Regions from separate parts of the Flavobacterium sp. CAN_S2 genome, predicted to be linked through region 2. Evidence: riboswitches for the same ligand, from Rfam matches in the RefSeq annotation. Region 2 holds a riboswitch; the other holds the start of a gene.
The links. A riboswitch is a leader RNA that binds a small molecule or an ion and turns the genes downstream of it on or off. The one in region 2 is predicted to bind S-adenosylmethionine.

Region 1: another riboswitch for S-adenosylmethionine. It lies ahead of IWX80_RS15495 (Na+/H+ antiporter NhaC family protein); the one in region 2 lies ahead of IWX80_RS07685 (homocysteine S-methyltransferase family protein).

What each region holds. Positions count from the first base shown of each region.
Region 1 covers NZ_JADOVA010000005.1:375,001-383,343, forward strand. Annotated here, with positions in the region: gene fabG (3-oxoacyl-[acyl-carrier-protein] reductase) at 1-160, opposite strand, end outside; gene IWX80_RS15495 (Na+/H+ antiporter NhaC family protein) at 343-1,665, opposite strand; SAM-I-IV-variant riboswitch at 1,720-1,816, opposite strand; gene IWX80_RS15500 (DUF7619 domain-containing protein) at 1,997-4,402, opposite strand; gene IWX80_RS15505 (T9SS type B sorting domain-containing protein) at 4,665-7,982, shown strand; partial or broken gene IWX80_RS15510 (DUF7619 domain-containing protein) at 8,178-8,343, opposite strand, start outside.
Region 2 covers NZ_JADOVA010000001.1:1,710,365-1,718,707, reverse strand. Annotated here, with positions in the region: gene metH (methionine synthase) at 1-937, opposite strand, end outside; gene IWX80_RS07685 (homocysteine S-methyltransferase family protein) at 1,112-2,113, opposite strand; SAM riboswitch class I at 2,378-2,497, opposite strand; gene IWX80_RS07680 (NAD(P)/FAD-dependent oxidoreductase) at 2,590-3,642, opposite strand; gene IWX80_RS07675 (precorrin-2 dehydrogenase/sirohydrochlorin ferrochelatase family protein) at 3,753-4,343, opposite strand; gene cobA (uroporphyrinogen-III C-methyltransferase) at 4,346-5,119, opposite strand; gene IWX80_RS07665 (nitrite/sulfite reductase) at 5,112-7,202, opposite strand; gene IWX80_RS07660 (sulfate adenylyltransferase subunit 1) at 7,232-8,343, opposite strand, start outside.

The DNA of each region.
Region 1 (8,343 bases), on a different contig from region 2:
GAGCATTCAATTCATTTTCAAGAGCCAAAGCAGATTCTACTGATGAACTATATGTAAAGGCAACATTTGCACCATGTTTTGCAAAAACTTCAGCAATTCCTTTTCCAATTCCTCGACTCGCACCAGTAATTATGGCAACTTTTCCTTCTAGTAATTTCATATTCAAAAATTAGTTTAAATTTTATTTGGAGCTAATCCTGCTATTCGCTTCAATCTTTTATGTCCGCTATCGCTTACATAAAAGGATTTTCACTACTATCAGGGCTATCTTACACTCGTCAAATATATAATAATTCCCTTTTTAAAAAAAATTCAAAAGCAATAACAGTCAAAATTCAACTCTTAAATTTTAAAGAATCGCTTTGTCCATTTATCCCAAAACGAACTGTAAATAGCCACTAATGTAAAAACTAGTAAAAATAAATGATACCATGCATTACTAATTAAGTCAAAGAAATCTAATTTCCCGTTAGCGTAGCTCAATATAAGCAATACTTGAGCGCCATAAGGTAAAATCCCTTGAATTATACACGAAAAAATATCCAGAATTGCAGCCGTTTTTTTAGGATTTAAATTGTATTCATCATTAATTTCTTTAGCAATTGGCCCTGTAATTACAATAGAAACCGTATTATTGGCAATAGCTAAATTAGCAAAACCTACTATAGCGCCAATTCCAGCTTGAGCTGATTTTTTACTTTTAATTCTTTTTTTAATTTGAACTAACAAATAGGTTATTCCACCCGCTTTATCTACCATGGCAGCTAAACCTCCAGTTAGCATTGACAATAAGAAAATATCAGTCATACTGGTAAAACCCTCGTATATCTTTTGAGTGAATTCCATAAACGTAAATGAACCACTAAAATATCCAATAATACCTGCTAATAAAGTACCAATAAGCAATGTTGAAAATACATTAACACCCACAACCGCTAATACGATTACTAAAATATAAGGTACAATTGCAATCCAGGAAAAATCACTTTTTGCAATGGCAACGGTCACAATATCCGAATTTAAACCAAGATAAAAGAAAACCAGAATTGTAAAAACTGCAGCAGGAAAGGCAATGAACAAGTTGATTTTAAACTTATCTTTTAGATCACATCCTAATGATTGCGTTGCTGCAATAGTAGTATCAGAAATCATGGAAAGATTGTCACCTAACATGGACCCACCTAATAAAGCTCCAGATATAAGCGGTAATGAGGCACCACTTTTATCAGCTAATGCGACAGCTATTGGACCAATCGCTACAATTGCACCCACTGAAGTTCCTGTAGCAGTTGATAAAAATGAAGCAATCAAGAAAATCCCTAACGGAAAATAAGCAACGTCGATAGTATTTATTCCAAGATTCACTACAGCGTCAACTCCGCCCATTGCTTTACTTACCACTGCGAACGCTCCCGCTAGCAAGTAAATTAAACACATGGTCATGATTTTACTTTCGCCACAACCTGCGATTAACGTTTCTACTTTATCCTCTGTTGAGGATTTAAATAATAAAAAAGCAGCGATTATACCAACTAAAACAGCTACTGGAGATGGAAAAGCATAAAAATCATTCAAAATAATTCCCGCTCCCAAAAAAGTAAAAATAAAAACAAATAAAGGAATCAAAGCAAAGGCATTTCCTTTTTCTTTAGAAAATAAAGTCATAAAAATAATTTTAAATTAAAAATTATGACGAAAAACAAAGCTAAATATGGGAATGTAAACAACATTTTTTCCAAAGGATTTGGCTTATCGTTTTAGCACCTTGCTTGTTGTTGCAGGTTGCTATCCTATTGAAGGATTCGTGATAACGGGTGCAAAAGTAATTATTAATTCATGAAAAAATAAAATTTTTATCCAAAAAATTAGTAAATCAGTAAATGGTAATACTTAAGGAGGTTTAGCAATTGAATGTATTCTTTTGAAAATAAGCAGTTTTGCTCGTCTTCTATTGGAACACAATACGCCTAGATGCTCTTTAATATTTTGTCGCTTTTTACTTTTTAAGGAATTTTGAAATGGAGAGTCCTCTATCCGTTTTGATTTTCAAAAAATAAGTACCGGTTGTCAATTTCGCAACATCAATGGTGGAACTCTTCTGAGCATCAGGCAATGCGAGTATTATTTGTCCCAAAATATCATAGATTGCTATAGATTGAACCTCAATTTCATTTTTTGCTGTAATATGTAATTCGGTATCTACTGGATTAGGATAAATTTTAAAAAAACTAGAAAAATCAAAATCTTCTACGGCTAATGATTTGAAGGTTGATGTAGCTTTATTGGTCACTATTGGGAAATTATAATCAAAATAAATAGAAGCTTCATTTGCAAAAGAATCACCAACCATTAATGTTGGTAACGTTTTTATTTTAAAAGCGATATATCCATCATTGTTGGCATTGTCAAAAGGAAGGTTAATTTTTTCGAAGATAAATTCAACTTTGTTATTATCAGAAATTTTAGTACTGTAGGAGTGACTCGCTTTGATGGGAATCAGAGTTGAAATGTCAAATTTTGACAAATCAATTATATCTTTTACTACAATATTTTCGGCTGGGTAGGTACCTGTGTTTTCAAAACGAATTACATAATTTACATATTCTCCTATCAAATCTGGAGTGACAATATCTCCCTCTAAGCATGTTTTATCATTTGGATCAAAAGAGCCAACCACACTTTGGCGTAAAGCCGAAGAATTATCAACTATTTTCTCATCAGTAGTAACTGGATTAATTAGCGCATTAAAACTCAAACGGTCTCCAATATTTACTGCAGGCGTTTCCATGGGAGAGTTAACATTAAGTGTTACGGTAATTTCCCTGATTTCAAAGGGTTTTAAATTGCTGTAATCCCAAGTAAGTTGATCCATAACTTGTCTATTGATAACTGGAACGGCGGAGACGTAATCCAAAACAGCATCATTAAAGTTTAAAACAACGGTGCCCGAAAGTGTTGTAGTGCCCTTGTTTTTATATACAATAGTATAAGTAGCATCAAATCCTGGCCTAGCAGGTAGGAGTGGTAATAATTTTACTTCTAAGTCATTATGATTTCCATTAGGAGTAATCAAAAAATCTTGATTAAATGGACTTGTTGATGCTGGGAAACTGATGTTTACCGTTGAAGGAGAAACTTTAAAATAGTTTATATTTTCTAATATAGGAGTAATAGTTTGCGTTCCTTCCCCCACATAAATAGCATATTCTCCAGAACTATTTGAAATTATACTTCCCTTATTAGTTCCATCTGTGATTGAAAAATTTAAATTCGGATAATTTACATAAGAATTATCCTGACCATTGTTGTTGCTATCTAAAGTGGTTTTACCTTTAATGGTGTAAAATATACCACCAGGTGTATAAGAGCAATAGGAGTTATAATTGACATTCTTATCTTGATATAAATCAATTGTATTTTTTATATTTTCAAATTGACTTTCATCAGCACAAATATATTTCAAAACTGGACATCTGTAAAAATCGATACTTTCAGACATTCCATTTTTGGCAAAAATTGTAGTAAGTTTAGCATTGAAACGACTACTTACATACTTCAATTTTATGTATTGAGAGAGGTCCAAAGTGGTTAAATTACTGTAGTCTACATGTAATTGTTCAATATTACTTATCCCGTTCAATTCAATAGCTGTTAAAGATTCACCTCCAGCCTCCAAATACCTTAATTTTGGTAATCTGGAAATATTCAAACTTGTAATTTTATTATACCGGCAAATCAAACTTTCTAAATTTTCGCAACCTTGCACATTTAGATTTTCAATTAAATTATTTTCAGTGTACATTTTTTTCAAATTTATACAATCTGAAATATTACTTATTGACTTCAATTGATTGTATCTACAACTAATAGATTCTAAACTAATTAACCCTTTTAAATCTAAACTCGTCAAAGTGCCATTATTAAATTCAATTTCTTTCAGGTTTTGAAGCCCTGATAAATCGATATTCGTTAATAATATAGATTCTGCAACCAATCTGTTTAGATTACTCAATCCTGCAATATTCAAGGATATAAATTTATTCGAAGAACATATTAAAGTTTGTAGATTAGTAAGCGGCCTAGCATCTAAATCTTCAATTACATTAGAGGAACAGTCTAAAAATTTCAAATTTGTAAAATTTTCAATTCCAGAAAGAGTAGTAATAGTTCTATAGTTAGAGACATCCAGCGAGAAAACCTTTAAAGCTTCAGATTTTTGGATTTCTCCATCATTATTTTCATCTATTTTGAAATAGTTGTTTAGCGAATTCCCGGCAATGTTGTTAGCCGAATTAGATTCCAGCAATCTTGCCTTAAAATTTGCATCAGGAAAATTAATTGTTTGAGCATTGACAATTGCACAAATGCAAAGAGAAATAATTATAAAGTAGCTGTTTTTCATAGGAATGTATCGTGATCGTAAATATAAAAAAATTGTCATTAAAAAAAGCTAAATAAAAATGAACTGCGTTAGTATATTGGCAAGTGTAAGTGCATTTTTTTTCACAAACACTTTCCATTGCCTTTTATTTGACGGTTTTTATTATAATTTATAAAAATCAGAAAAATAGCATTATTCTGTTACCTATATTTGTCTTCGTAAAATGAGGTTTCAGGGCATTCCATTTTAGCAGTAATAGTATCAATAGCCCAATATTTAAGGAATGAAAAGAATTCTTCTTTTATTTTTAGTACTTGTTAATTGTATCGTCCATGCGCAATTAGTAATCAATACTACCTCACAAACTCCGCAACAATTAGTACAAAGCGTGGTGGTAGGACAAGGAATTAATGTTTCGAATATTAAATTTAATGGTTCAATAGTCAAAGGCAATACTATTACCGATCAATTAGGCTTGTTTACTAATGGAGCTTCTACTGCGATTGGAATTGACAAAGGAATCATTTTAAGCACTGGAAATGCTGCAATTGCTGTGGGTCCAAATGATAGAAGTCTAGCGACTTTACCGACTTCAGATCCATTAGAAGGTGATACGGATTTGTACACTTTATCTAATAATCAATTGATTAAAAACGTTGCAATTCTGGAATTCGATTTCGTTCCCACCGGAAATAAATTAAGCTTTAATTTTGTCTTTGCTTCTGAGGAATATCCCGAATTTGTTAATGATTCTTATAATGATAATTTTGGTTTCTTTTTGAGTGGTCCGGGAATCACTGGAACTTTTTCTGGAGGCGCAAAAAATATAGCTTTGATACCCAGCACTACATTACCCGTGTCTATTAATAATTTGAATAATGGAAATGCAAATTTAGGTCCTTGTGAATACTGCTCGTATTATGTAAACAATGAAGGAGGAACTACTATTCAATACGATGGATTTACAAAAGTTTTATCAGCAAATTCAGATGTACAATGCGGCCAAACATATCATATAAAATTAGCCATCGCTAATGTTGGAGATAATAATTACGATTCGGCTGTATTTATAGAAGGAGCTAGTTTTAGTTCCCCATCAATTAACTTAGGCCCAGACTTGAAAATATGTAGTACTTCAGACTATGAGTTAAATTCGGGATTAAGTGCTACTGAAATTCATGAATGGCGTTATAATGGGGACATAATTCTAGGACAAAACGGATCAAAAATTACGGTAAATCAATCAGGTTTATACTCTGTTCAAGCCTTTCCTTTTGGGACGACTTGTCCTGTAAATGATGAAATAAATATTCAATTCAGCACCCTTGCAACTCCCTATCTTTATTGTGGAGCAAAAACTTCTAATTCTATTACTTTTGATTGGCTGGCTTTAGGAGAAGCGGAGTTTTCTGTCGCCTATAAAATAGGAAGCAGTACAGCTGTTGACGTTGGATTCGTTGGCAAAGTTTATTCCTATACTGTTCAAAATGTTCCTCTGGGTGAAACTGTTGTAATAACAGTAACTCCAATTGGAACACCATCAGAATGTTTTGGCCCCACTTCAATAACCTGTGCACTGGATAGTTGCTTAGTTAGTCCAACATTAAGTCTCACTCAAGGTCCTAGTTCGCAGCAAATATGTGAGAACGAAGTTATTTCGAATGTTATTTATACAATTGGCGGTGGTGCAACTAATGTATCTATTACTTCTGGAAGTTTGCCTAATGGTGTAACGACAAGTTTAGTTGGAAATCAATTTAAAATTGAAGGTACCCCAAGCGTTTCGGGAACCTATAATTATACGATAACTACATCAGGAGGATGTTCTCCAAATGCATCTTTAAATGGATCCATTACTGTAAATCCAGGAACGATTCCAACATTTACCGCTGTTGCTCCTGTTTGTGAAGGAGAAACTCTCGCATCTTTACCAATACAGTCCAATAACAGCATCATTGGAACTTGGTCGCCTCCGTTTAACAATACTGCCACAACTGAATACACCTTTACACCAAATGCGGGACAATGTGCTAACTCCGCCAAATTAACCATAATTGTAAATCAAAAAACACCGCCAACATTTACTGCTGTTGCTCCTATCTGTTCTGGCGAAGCAATTGCTGCACTTCCATCACAATCAATTAACAACATCAATGGAACTTGGTCGCCTGCTTTAAACAATACTGCAACTACTGAATATACATTTACTGCAAATTCGGGACAATGTGCTAATACGGCAAAATTAACGATTGTTGTAAACCAAAAAACAACTCCTACATTTACTGCTGTTGCACCTATCTGTTCTGGCGAAGCACTTGCTGCACTTCCATCACAATCAATTAACAACATCAATGGAACTTGGTCCCCTGCGCTAAACAATACTATAACTACTGAGTATACATTTACTCCAAATGCGGGACAATGTGCTAATACGGCCAAATTAACGATTGTTGTAAATCAAAAAACAACTCCTACATTTACAGCCATCGCTCCTATCTGTTCTGGCGAAACACTTGTCGCACTTCCATCACAATCAAACAACAATATCAATGGAACTTGGTCGCCTACGCTAAACAATACTACAACTAATGAGTATACATTTACTGCAATTGCGGGACAATGTGCTAATACGGCCAAACTAACGATTGTTGTAAATCAAAAAACGACTCCAACATTTACAGCCATCGCTCCTATCTGTTCTGGCGAAACACTTGTCGCACTTCCATCACAATCAAACAACAATATTAATGGAACTTGGTCGCCTGCGCTAAACAATACTACAACTACTGAATACACATTTACTCCAAACTCAGGACAATGTGCGAATCAAACAAAACTGACGATTTCAGTAAAATCAAAACCAATTCCGCTTTTGACAGATGGTAAAATATGTGTCGATAAAAACTCAAATCGCGTAATCCAGTCTTACCTTCTAGACAGCAAACTAAATAATGCAACTCATAATTTTGAATGGTTTTTAGATGGGATTACAATATTAAATGCTACACAAAGCACTTTTGAAGCTAACCAAAAAGGAAACTATTCTGTTTTGGCTACAAATAAATCTACTAATTGCAGTTCAACACTCGTTGAAGCAATAGTTACTGAAACCTTGTCTAACACAACAACATTCAATATAACACAAACGAATGCCTTTAGTGATGATGCAACCCTAACTATTTCAGTTGTTGAAGGAACTGCAAACTATGAGTATCAGCTGGACCAAAGTCCTTTTCAAGAATCAAACGTTTTCTCTGAAGTTACTCTAGGGACACATACTATACGAATTGTAGATACTAAAGGCTGTACTGATTTAAGTTACCAAGTTATCGTAATAGGCTATCCAAAATTCTTTACACCAAACGGAGATGGCCATAACGACACTTGGAAAATTATTGGTTTCAACAGTCAATACAATCCTTCGATTACCATTTTTGACCGTTATGGGAAATTATTAAAGCAAATAAACTCCATTGATTTCGGTTGGGACGGAACCTACAATGGTCAAGCCATGCCTGCCACTGATTATTGGTTTAGGGTAATCTATCTTGAGGACGGAATCAATAAAGAATTCAAATCTCATTTCTCGTTAAAGAGATAGCAACTGATTTTTTAGGAGCACAACATTTTACTTTAAATCCAATTCCTCCTGCTTTCCACAGTATCTTTTGTGACGAAAACGCCACAAAAGTATACTTGCTTCAATCAGGGCTAGAGATGACTTTTTGATTTCAAAACACAAAAAAAACTGCTCGAATTGACCAAGCAGTTTAGGTATTTGAAAAATATTTCTTTTTTAGTTTTTTATAAAGTTCATATTTGATGTTCCTTTATCAGTATTCATTTTCAAGAAATAATTACCAGTTGACAATTTTGAAATATCTACTTTTGAAATATTCTGAGCATTTGGAACGGCAATAACTAATTGTCCTAAAACATCATAAATCGCCATGGTCTTTAGC
Region 2 (8,343 bases):
TTTTGACATCTCCTTTTACATTCTCGGCAAAGTCCAATAATCTTTCCGTTGCATCATTGCGACGGTTTAGGATTACATCTTCAACGTGCTCTAATAAGTCTTTTGGAATTTCGTCATAAATAGAAAGCATTTCCGGATTCACAATTCCCATCGTCATACCATGCTTAATAGCATGATATAAAAACACCGAATGCATTGCTTCCCGCACCGTATCATTTCCTCTAAATGAAAACGAAACATTACTTACACCACCACTGATATGTGCATGAGGAAGATTTTCGCGAACCCATTTGGTCCCTCTAAAGAAATCCAAAGCATTCAATCTGTGTTCTTCCATACCTGTTGCCACAGGAAATATATTTAAATCGAAAATAATATCCTGCGGAGGGAAACCAACTTTGTTTACCAAAATATCATACGAACGTTGGCAAATTTCAATTCTGCGCTCGTAATTATCAGCTTGTCCAGTTTCATCAAAAGCCATAATAATTGCTGCAGCACCGTAACGCTTAATCAATTTAGCGTGATGGATAAATTGCTCTTCCCCTTCTTTTAAAGAAATCGAATTTACAACACTCTTTCCTTGAACTACTTTTAATCCCGCTTCAATAATATCCCATTTTGAGCTATCAATCATGATTGGCACTCTTGAAATATCCGGTTCGGCTGCGATTAAATTCAGGAATTTGGTCATGGCGTATTCACCATCAAGCATTCCTTCATCCATATTAATATCAATGATTTGTGCACCACCTTCTACTTGCTCTTTAGCAATGCTGAGTGCTTCTTCGTATTTTTCTTCCTTAATTAATCTTAGGAATTTTCTAGAACCTGTTACATTCGTTCGTTCACCAATATTCACAAAAACGCTGTCCGGCGTAATGATCAAAGGCTCTAATCCCGATAATACAAGGTTTTTTCTAGTTTCTTGTGCCATTTTTTATTTTATTTAATCCTGCACGATTTCAGCAAACGTGTAGGTTTCGTATATCTTATTAATATTTTGGGCGTGACCCAAAAAGGGTCGGGCTATTCGCTGCAAGTCCTCGTCTCGTCCGAAAAGACGAGACTGTGGGCTTTTCGCTGCTATCCCTCACGCGGGCATTCTTGGTTACATTGTTGCTGTAGAAACCCTCGGCTTATAATCCTTTGCTATATCAGCAATTAACTTGATGTGTTCTGGCGTTGTTCCGCAACAACCGCCTATGATATTGACTAAATTATCGTCTAAATATTCTTTGATGAAAGCTTGCATTTGCTCTGGCGTTTCATCGTACTCTCCAAAAGCGTTTGGCAATCCTGCATTAGGATGCGCCGATACATTGAATGAAGTATTTTGTGACAAAGTTTGCAAATAGGGTTTCAGCAAATCAGCTCCCAAAGCACAATTGAAACCTACGCTCAACAATGGAATGTGCGAAACCGAAACCAAAAAAGCTTCCACGGTTTGTCCTGAAAGTGTTCTTCCAGAAGCATCGGTAATCGTTCCGGAAACCATGATTGGAATGTCGATATTACGTTCGTCTTTAACTTCTTCGATTGCGAAAAGTGCTGCTTTTGCGTTTAACGTGTCGAAAATAGTTTCTACTAAAAGTAAATCACTTCCTCCGTCAATCAAGGCTTCTACTTGTTGTTTGTAAGCAATACGCAAATCATCAAAAGTTACTGCTCTGTAACCTGGGTCGTTTACATCTGGTGACATACTTGCTGTTCTGTTTGTTGGTCCTATTGAACCTGCTACAAAGCGAGGTTTGTCCGGATTTTTGGCTGTGAATTCATCGGCTACTTCACGGGCAATTCGTGCCGATTCATAGTTGAGTTCGTATACCAAATCTTCCAGATGGTAATCAGCCATTCCGATGGTGGTTCCAGAAAAAGTATTGGTTTCTACAATGTCTGCTCCAGCTTCAAAATACGCTGCGTGAACGGCACGAATCGCTTGTGGCTGCGTGAGTGACAACAAATCGTTATTTCCTTTTAAGGAATGTGGAAAATCTTTGAAACGTTCTCCACGGAAATCTTCTTCGGAAAAATTGTAGCGTTGCAACATGGTTCCCATAGCTCCATCGAGTATGAGTATGTTTTTTTTAATGGCTTCTTGAATACTTGACATTTTTTGTTTTATTCTTGCTAAACACCAAAGTGTTATGCTTTTATTAATAATTTCAAAAGTTCAATATAGTAGCCCTTTAGCCCCGATTACAGTGAAAATCCTTTTACTTTTTTCTTTAAAAAAGTAAAAGATTGCAACGAAAAGCGGGAACGGTATTGGCAGAAAAGTGCCAATTGTTCGCTCCTGATACTGAAATTAATCCAGTAGGCTAAATATCGATATGTTGTCAAGAAAAGGTTTGAGAAATACTAAGTGAGTATTCGTGTGTTATCTATCTTAAATACTGAAACTGGTTCTGTATAAAGTAGAATGTAGCACCTTCTTTAAAGATAAAGGGTTGCTAAGGTTTCATTGGGTCTTTCCCTCCGCCTTTCGTGATAACTTTCAATAAATATATGAACAGTGCAAAGTAAAGACATAGCGCTAATACTTGCAAGTATTAGCGCTATATTTTTTAACTAGTTTGAATTAAGTTGTTAAACTATGGCTTTCACCACGGCTTTTGGAGCTTCTTTACGAGTTCCATCAAATCCGTCAACACCAGAAACTGTAGTGTATTTCAATACGTATTTCTTGCCCGGATTAATGATTTGGTAGGCTGCCTGACACATTAATGTCGCTTCGTGGAATCCACAAAGAATCAATTTCAGTTTCCCCGGATAGGTATTTACGTCACCAATTGCAAAAATCCCCGGTATGTTCGTTTGATAATCCAAAGCATTATTTACTTTGATAGCATTTTTTTCAATGTCTAATCCCCAGTCTCCAATAGGACCTAATTTAGGTGTTAATCCAAAAAGTGGAATAAAATAATCCGTTTCAATAGTTCGGTGTGCTCCATTTTCCTCGACTACAACTCCTTCTAAATGTTCAGCACCTTTCAAGCCAACAACTTCTCCAGGGGTAATCATTTTTATTTTACCCGAGTTTTTCAATTCCTGTACTTTTTCTACAGAATCTAAAGCACCCCTGAATTCGTTTCTACGGTGAATCAAAGTCACTTCAGAAGCTACATTCGACAAGAAAATACTCCAGTCTAAAGCTGAATCTCCTCCTCCAGCGATTACTACTTTTTTGTCTCTGAATTTCTCTGGATTTTTGATAAAGTATTTAATTCCTTTATCTTCGTAAAATTCGATGTCTTCAATCAATGGTTTTCTTGGCTCAAAGCTTCCCAATCCACCTGCTATTGCTACTACAGGAGCATGGAATTTTTTTCCTTTATTTGAAGTCACAATAAAAGTTCCGTCTTCTTGTTTTTCAATTGTTTCAGCACGTTCACCAAGAGTAAATCCAGGTTCGAATTGCTTGATTTGCTCCATTAGATTATCTACTAAATCTCCCGCTAATACTTCAGGAAATCCTGGAATATCATAAATAGGTTTTTTAGGATATAATTCAGATAATTGTCCGCCCGCTTGTGGCAAAGCATCCAGAATATGACATTTTAATTTTAACAATCCTGCTTCAAAAACTGCAAATAAACCCGTAGGTCCGGCTCCTATTATAAGTATGTCTGTTTTAATCATTTTTTTATTCTTTATGTAATGTAATTGTGCTAAACTATTTAATTGCAAATGAACGATTGATTTATATTACTTTAAATGATAAATATCAGTCGGATTCTTTGTTCTTTATGCTATTCTCTTGGTTCTTTATTCTTCAACGACTCGGTGATTTCGTTCATTTTTTGAACTTTTTCTTCGAAATTCCCTTTTAACGTTTTGCGATATTCATTTAGATTTTCAACCATTTTATTAATATCGTCCGGAATGATTTCTTCAAAAAACTCCCGTAATCTTTTGGCAGTTGTTGGTGATTTTCCATTGGTTGAAATTGCGATTTTTACATTTCCTTTGGTCACAATTCCGCCCAAATAATAATCACATAATGGCGGTGTATCAGCAATATTGCAAATCAAATATCTTTTTCTGGATAAATCATAAATCCTTTTATTCACTTTCAAATCATCCGTACAAGCAATAACCATGTTGCGTTTACGAAGCATCCATCGATTGAATTTTCTATACGTCAAATGTACCGAAGGATGTTTTGCAGCGAGGCTTTCCAGTTCTGGTAAAAACTTTGGCGCCACCACCTCAACATTGGCGTTTGGACTTGATTTCAACATGAAAGATAATTTTTCTAAACCCACATTTCCGCCACCCACAATAAGTACGTTGAGGTTGTGTAATTTTAAAAAAATAGGATATAATTCGTTCCGTTCCAATGCTACTTTATTTCTTTTGATATGAATTCTTCGTAAAATCCTTTCAATTTATTACTTTCTTTTACTACTTCTCCAATGACAATTATGGCAGGCGAACTTAATTTATTCTCCGTCACAACTTGTTGAATTGTATTGATTGTTCCAACACCAATTTTCTCTTGAGCAGTAGTTCCATTTTGAATAATTGCAACTGGAGTTTCTCCTTTAGATTCTTTTTGGAACAAATCGATAATCTGAGACAGTTTGCTCATCCCCATCAAAATCACAACAGTTGCCGATGATTGCGCTGCTAAAGCCACATCATTTGACAATTTTCTATCAGACGTTGTACCCGTAATTACCCAAAAACTTTCCGAAACACCTCTTTTAGTCAATGAAATTCCTTGATAAGCAGGAACAGCAATCGAAGATGAGATTCCAGGCACTACAAATGTAGGTATCCCAAAACTTTCTACAAAGTCTATTTCCTCACCCCCACGACCAAAAATAAATGGATCACCACCTTTTAACCGAACCACATGCCCGTAGGTAAGCGCGTTATCTACAATTAATTGGTTGATTTGGTCTTGCGTGTATTCATGACAGCCTTTTCTTTTTCCAACGAATATTTTAATTGCTTTTTTAGGAGCATAACTTAAAATTTCTTCGTTTGCCAAAGCGTCATACAAAATCACATTTGCCTCAGCCAGTGCCTTTGCACCTTTGATTGTCAATAAGTCCGGATCACCTGGACCCGCACCCACTAGGGTTACTATTGGTTGTATCTTTTTAAGCATCGGCTAAGTCTTTTTCTCTGTACGATTCAATTGCTTCAAAAAAGACAATTGCATCTTGAATGTAATTTTGTGCAAATTCAGCAGAAGGTTCATTCTGATTGATTTGGTATACTAAATCTCTTAATGTTGTCTTCAATTGAATGATATTTGTTGCTACGAAAACTGTATCAAACAAATCGATAATTCCAGCTTGGTGATTTGTTTTTTGGTTTTCAGCCAATAATAATGCTTTGGCACCATTTACAAATCCTGCGTATGCCAAGTAAATTGCATCTGCCCATTTTGCATCATCAAAAGCTTCTTGTGCGAAAGTTAATTTATCTTTCGCTTCCAATAATAAGGTAGCCACTAAATCAATAACAACACCAGCGCATTCTCCAACTCCAACTGCTTTTACGTAGTTGTCTGCATTTCCCCAATCTACAAAATCAGCTTCGGTAAGATTAGTCAAATCGGCTAATGGTTTCAAAAATTCGTAGAAGTATTTCTCACCTTTGGCATCATAATAATTCAAGAATGATTGTCCGTTCCCATTCGCTTCAAAATCATTTAAGATGAAACGCAATGCATCAGGTCCTCTTCGGCTTGGAATTTTGATTACTTTATCCGAAAATCTTCCGTTTCCGTTTCCTAAATTTCCTCCGCCTAATAAAACTTGTAATGCTGGCGCCACTAATTTCCCTGAATTAATTGACATTCCTTGGAAACCAATTTCGGCCATATTGTGTTGTCCACAAGCATTCATACAACCACTAATTTTAATCGTGATTTCCTGATTGTTGCTGTATTGTGGATATTCAGTTTTTAAAACTCTTTCTAATTCTACTGCGATTCCGGTACTGCTGGCAATTCCTAAATTACAGGTATCTGTTCCCGGACAAGCCGTAATATCTGAAATGGTATTGTAACCCTGAGCCACAAAATCTAACTTGGCTAATTCTTGGTAGAAAAACGGTAAATTTTCTTCTTTTACGTGACGAATTAAAATATCCTGTCTCAATGTAAAACGCAATTCATTCGCCGCATAATTTTTAATCAAATCCGCTAATAATCTTGCTTTATCGGTATAAAAATCCCCTAACAAAACTTTTATTCCAATAGCTACATAACCCGCTTGTTTTTGCGCAATTACATTTGATTTTTTCCAAGCGTCGAAAGCTGCCGTGTCTTCGATTACTACTTTTGGAACTTCCAATAAAGGAGCTGGAATTTCACCATCAAAAGCTGTCGTATCTATTTCAACTGTTTGATGAGACAATGCTTTTTTCTCTTCATCAACCAGTTTTAAAAATTCATCTCTACCAATATCTTTGATTAAGAATTTCATACGCGCTTTCAAACGTTTCGCTCTTTCGCCATAGCGGTCAAAAATTCTCAAAACACCTTCGGTTGTTGGAATAATTTGGTTTACAGGAATAAACTCTGACAATAATTCCGCGTGATGTGGCTGAGAACCTAATCCTCCGCCTAACATTACTTTAAATCCTCTTTCGCCATTTACAATTCTTGGAATAAATCCTAAATCGTGTAAATAACTCAACGCCGTATCTTTATCCGAAGAAGAAAATGAAATTTTGAATTTACGTCCCATTTCCTGACAAACCGGATTTCTCAAGAAAAACTGAAACATAGCGTGCGCATAAGGCGACACATCAAAAGGTTCTTCTAAATCAATTCCTGCTGTTTCACTAGCCGTAATATTTCTTACGGTGTTTCCACAAGCTTCACGAAGTGTAACATCATCTTTTTCCAGTTCAGCCCAAAGTTGTGGCGTTCTGTCCAAACTTACATAGTGAATCTGGATATCCTGACGCGTTGTAATGTGCAAACGTCCGGTAGAATATTCATCTGAAACTTTGGTAATACGAGTCAGTTGTTCGCTGGTCACCTTACCAAAAGGCAATTTGATACGAATCATTTGTACGCCTTCCTGACGTTGACCGTACACTCCTCTCGCCAAACGAAGGCTGCGGAAACGTTCATCATCAATTTTTCCGTCACGGAATAAAGCAATTTTTCTTTCTAAATCGATAATGTCTTTTTGGACAATCGGGTTTTCTATTTCGGTTCTAAAACTTTCCATCTGTGTGTTGTTTTTGGCAAAAGTTAGATTTAGTTTATAAATCCAACTCCAGCAGTTGTGTTGGTTGCAGCATCAATTAATATAAAAGCGCCGTTTGATTTGTTGTCATTATAGGCATCAAAATACAAAGCTTTGCTTAATTTAATATTTACTTCGCCTATTTCATTTATAGCCAATTGAGTCGCTGGTGTAACACCAGAATAATCTGTAGCGATTACGTTTTTCACGCTTTCAATTTTTGCCAAAACTCTGTTTGTATTGTGTTGTACCAAATATTTAGCACCTGGAACTAACTTTTTGCTGTCCATCCAGCAAATCGTTGTATTGATATCTTTTTCGATTTTAGGCAACTCATCCGATTTTACAATCATGTCGCCTCTTGTTACATTGATATCATTTTCCAATTCCAAAGTAATCGAAGAACCTGCAGTCGCTTCATCAAATTGCTGATCGAAAAAGTGAATATTGGTCACTTTAGATTCTGTCAAAGAAGGAAGAACTGTTACCGCATCACCCACTTTGATATTGTTTCCGTATAATTTTCCGGCATATCCTCTGAAGTCGTGATACTCTTCCGTTTTTGGTCGAATAACTGTTTGAACAGGGAAACGAGCTTTTCCTGTTTCAAAAACATCTTCCGGCTCTAAAGCTTCTAAATGTTCCAAAACCGTTTGTCCAGTGTACCACGGCATGTTTTCTGATTTGTCTGCAACGTTTCCTCCATTGATAGCACTCAACGGAATGTAACTTACGTTTTGCTCTTTGAATGAACTTTTGCTGTTCAATGCCTGAAAATCAGCTTTGATTTTATTGTAAACTTCTTCCGAATAATCAACTAAATCCATTTTGTTTACCGCAACAATCACTTCTTTTACTCTCAATAAATTATTGATAAAAAAGTGACGGTACGTTTGCTCAATAACTCCTTTACGAGCATCAATCAAAATGATAGAAACCTGCGAAGTCGAAGCTCCCGTAACCATGTTACGTGTATATTCTACGTGACCCGGAGTATCGGCAATAATGTAACTTTTCTTGGCTGTCGAAAAATAAATATGCGCCACATCAATCGTGATTCCTTGTTCTCTCTCAGCAACTAAACCATCGGTAGCCAATGAGAAATCTAAATAATCATATCCTT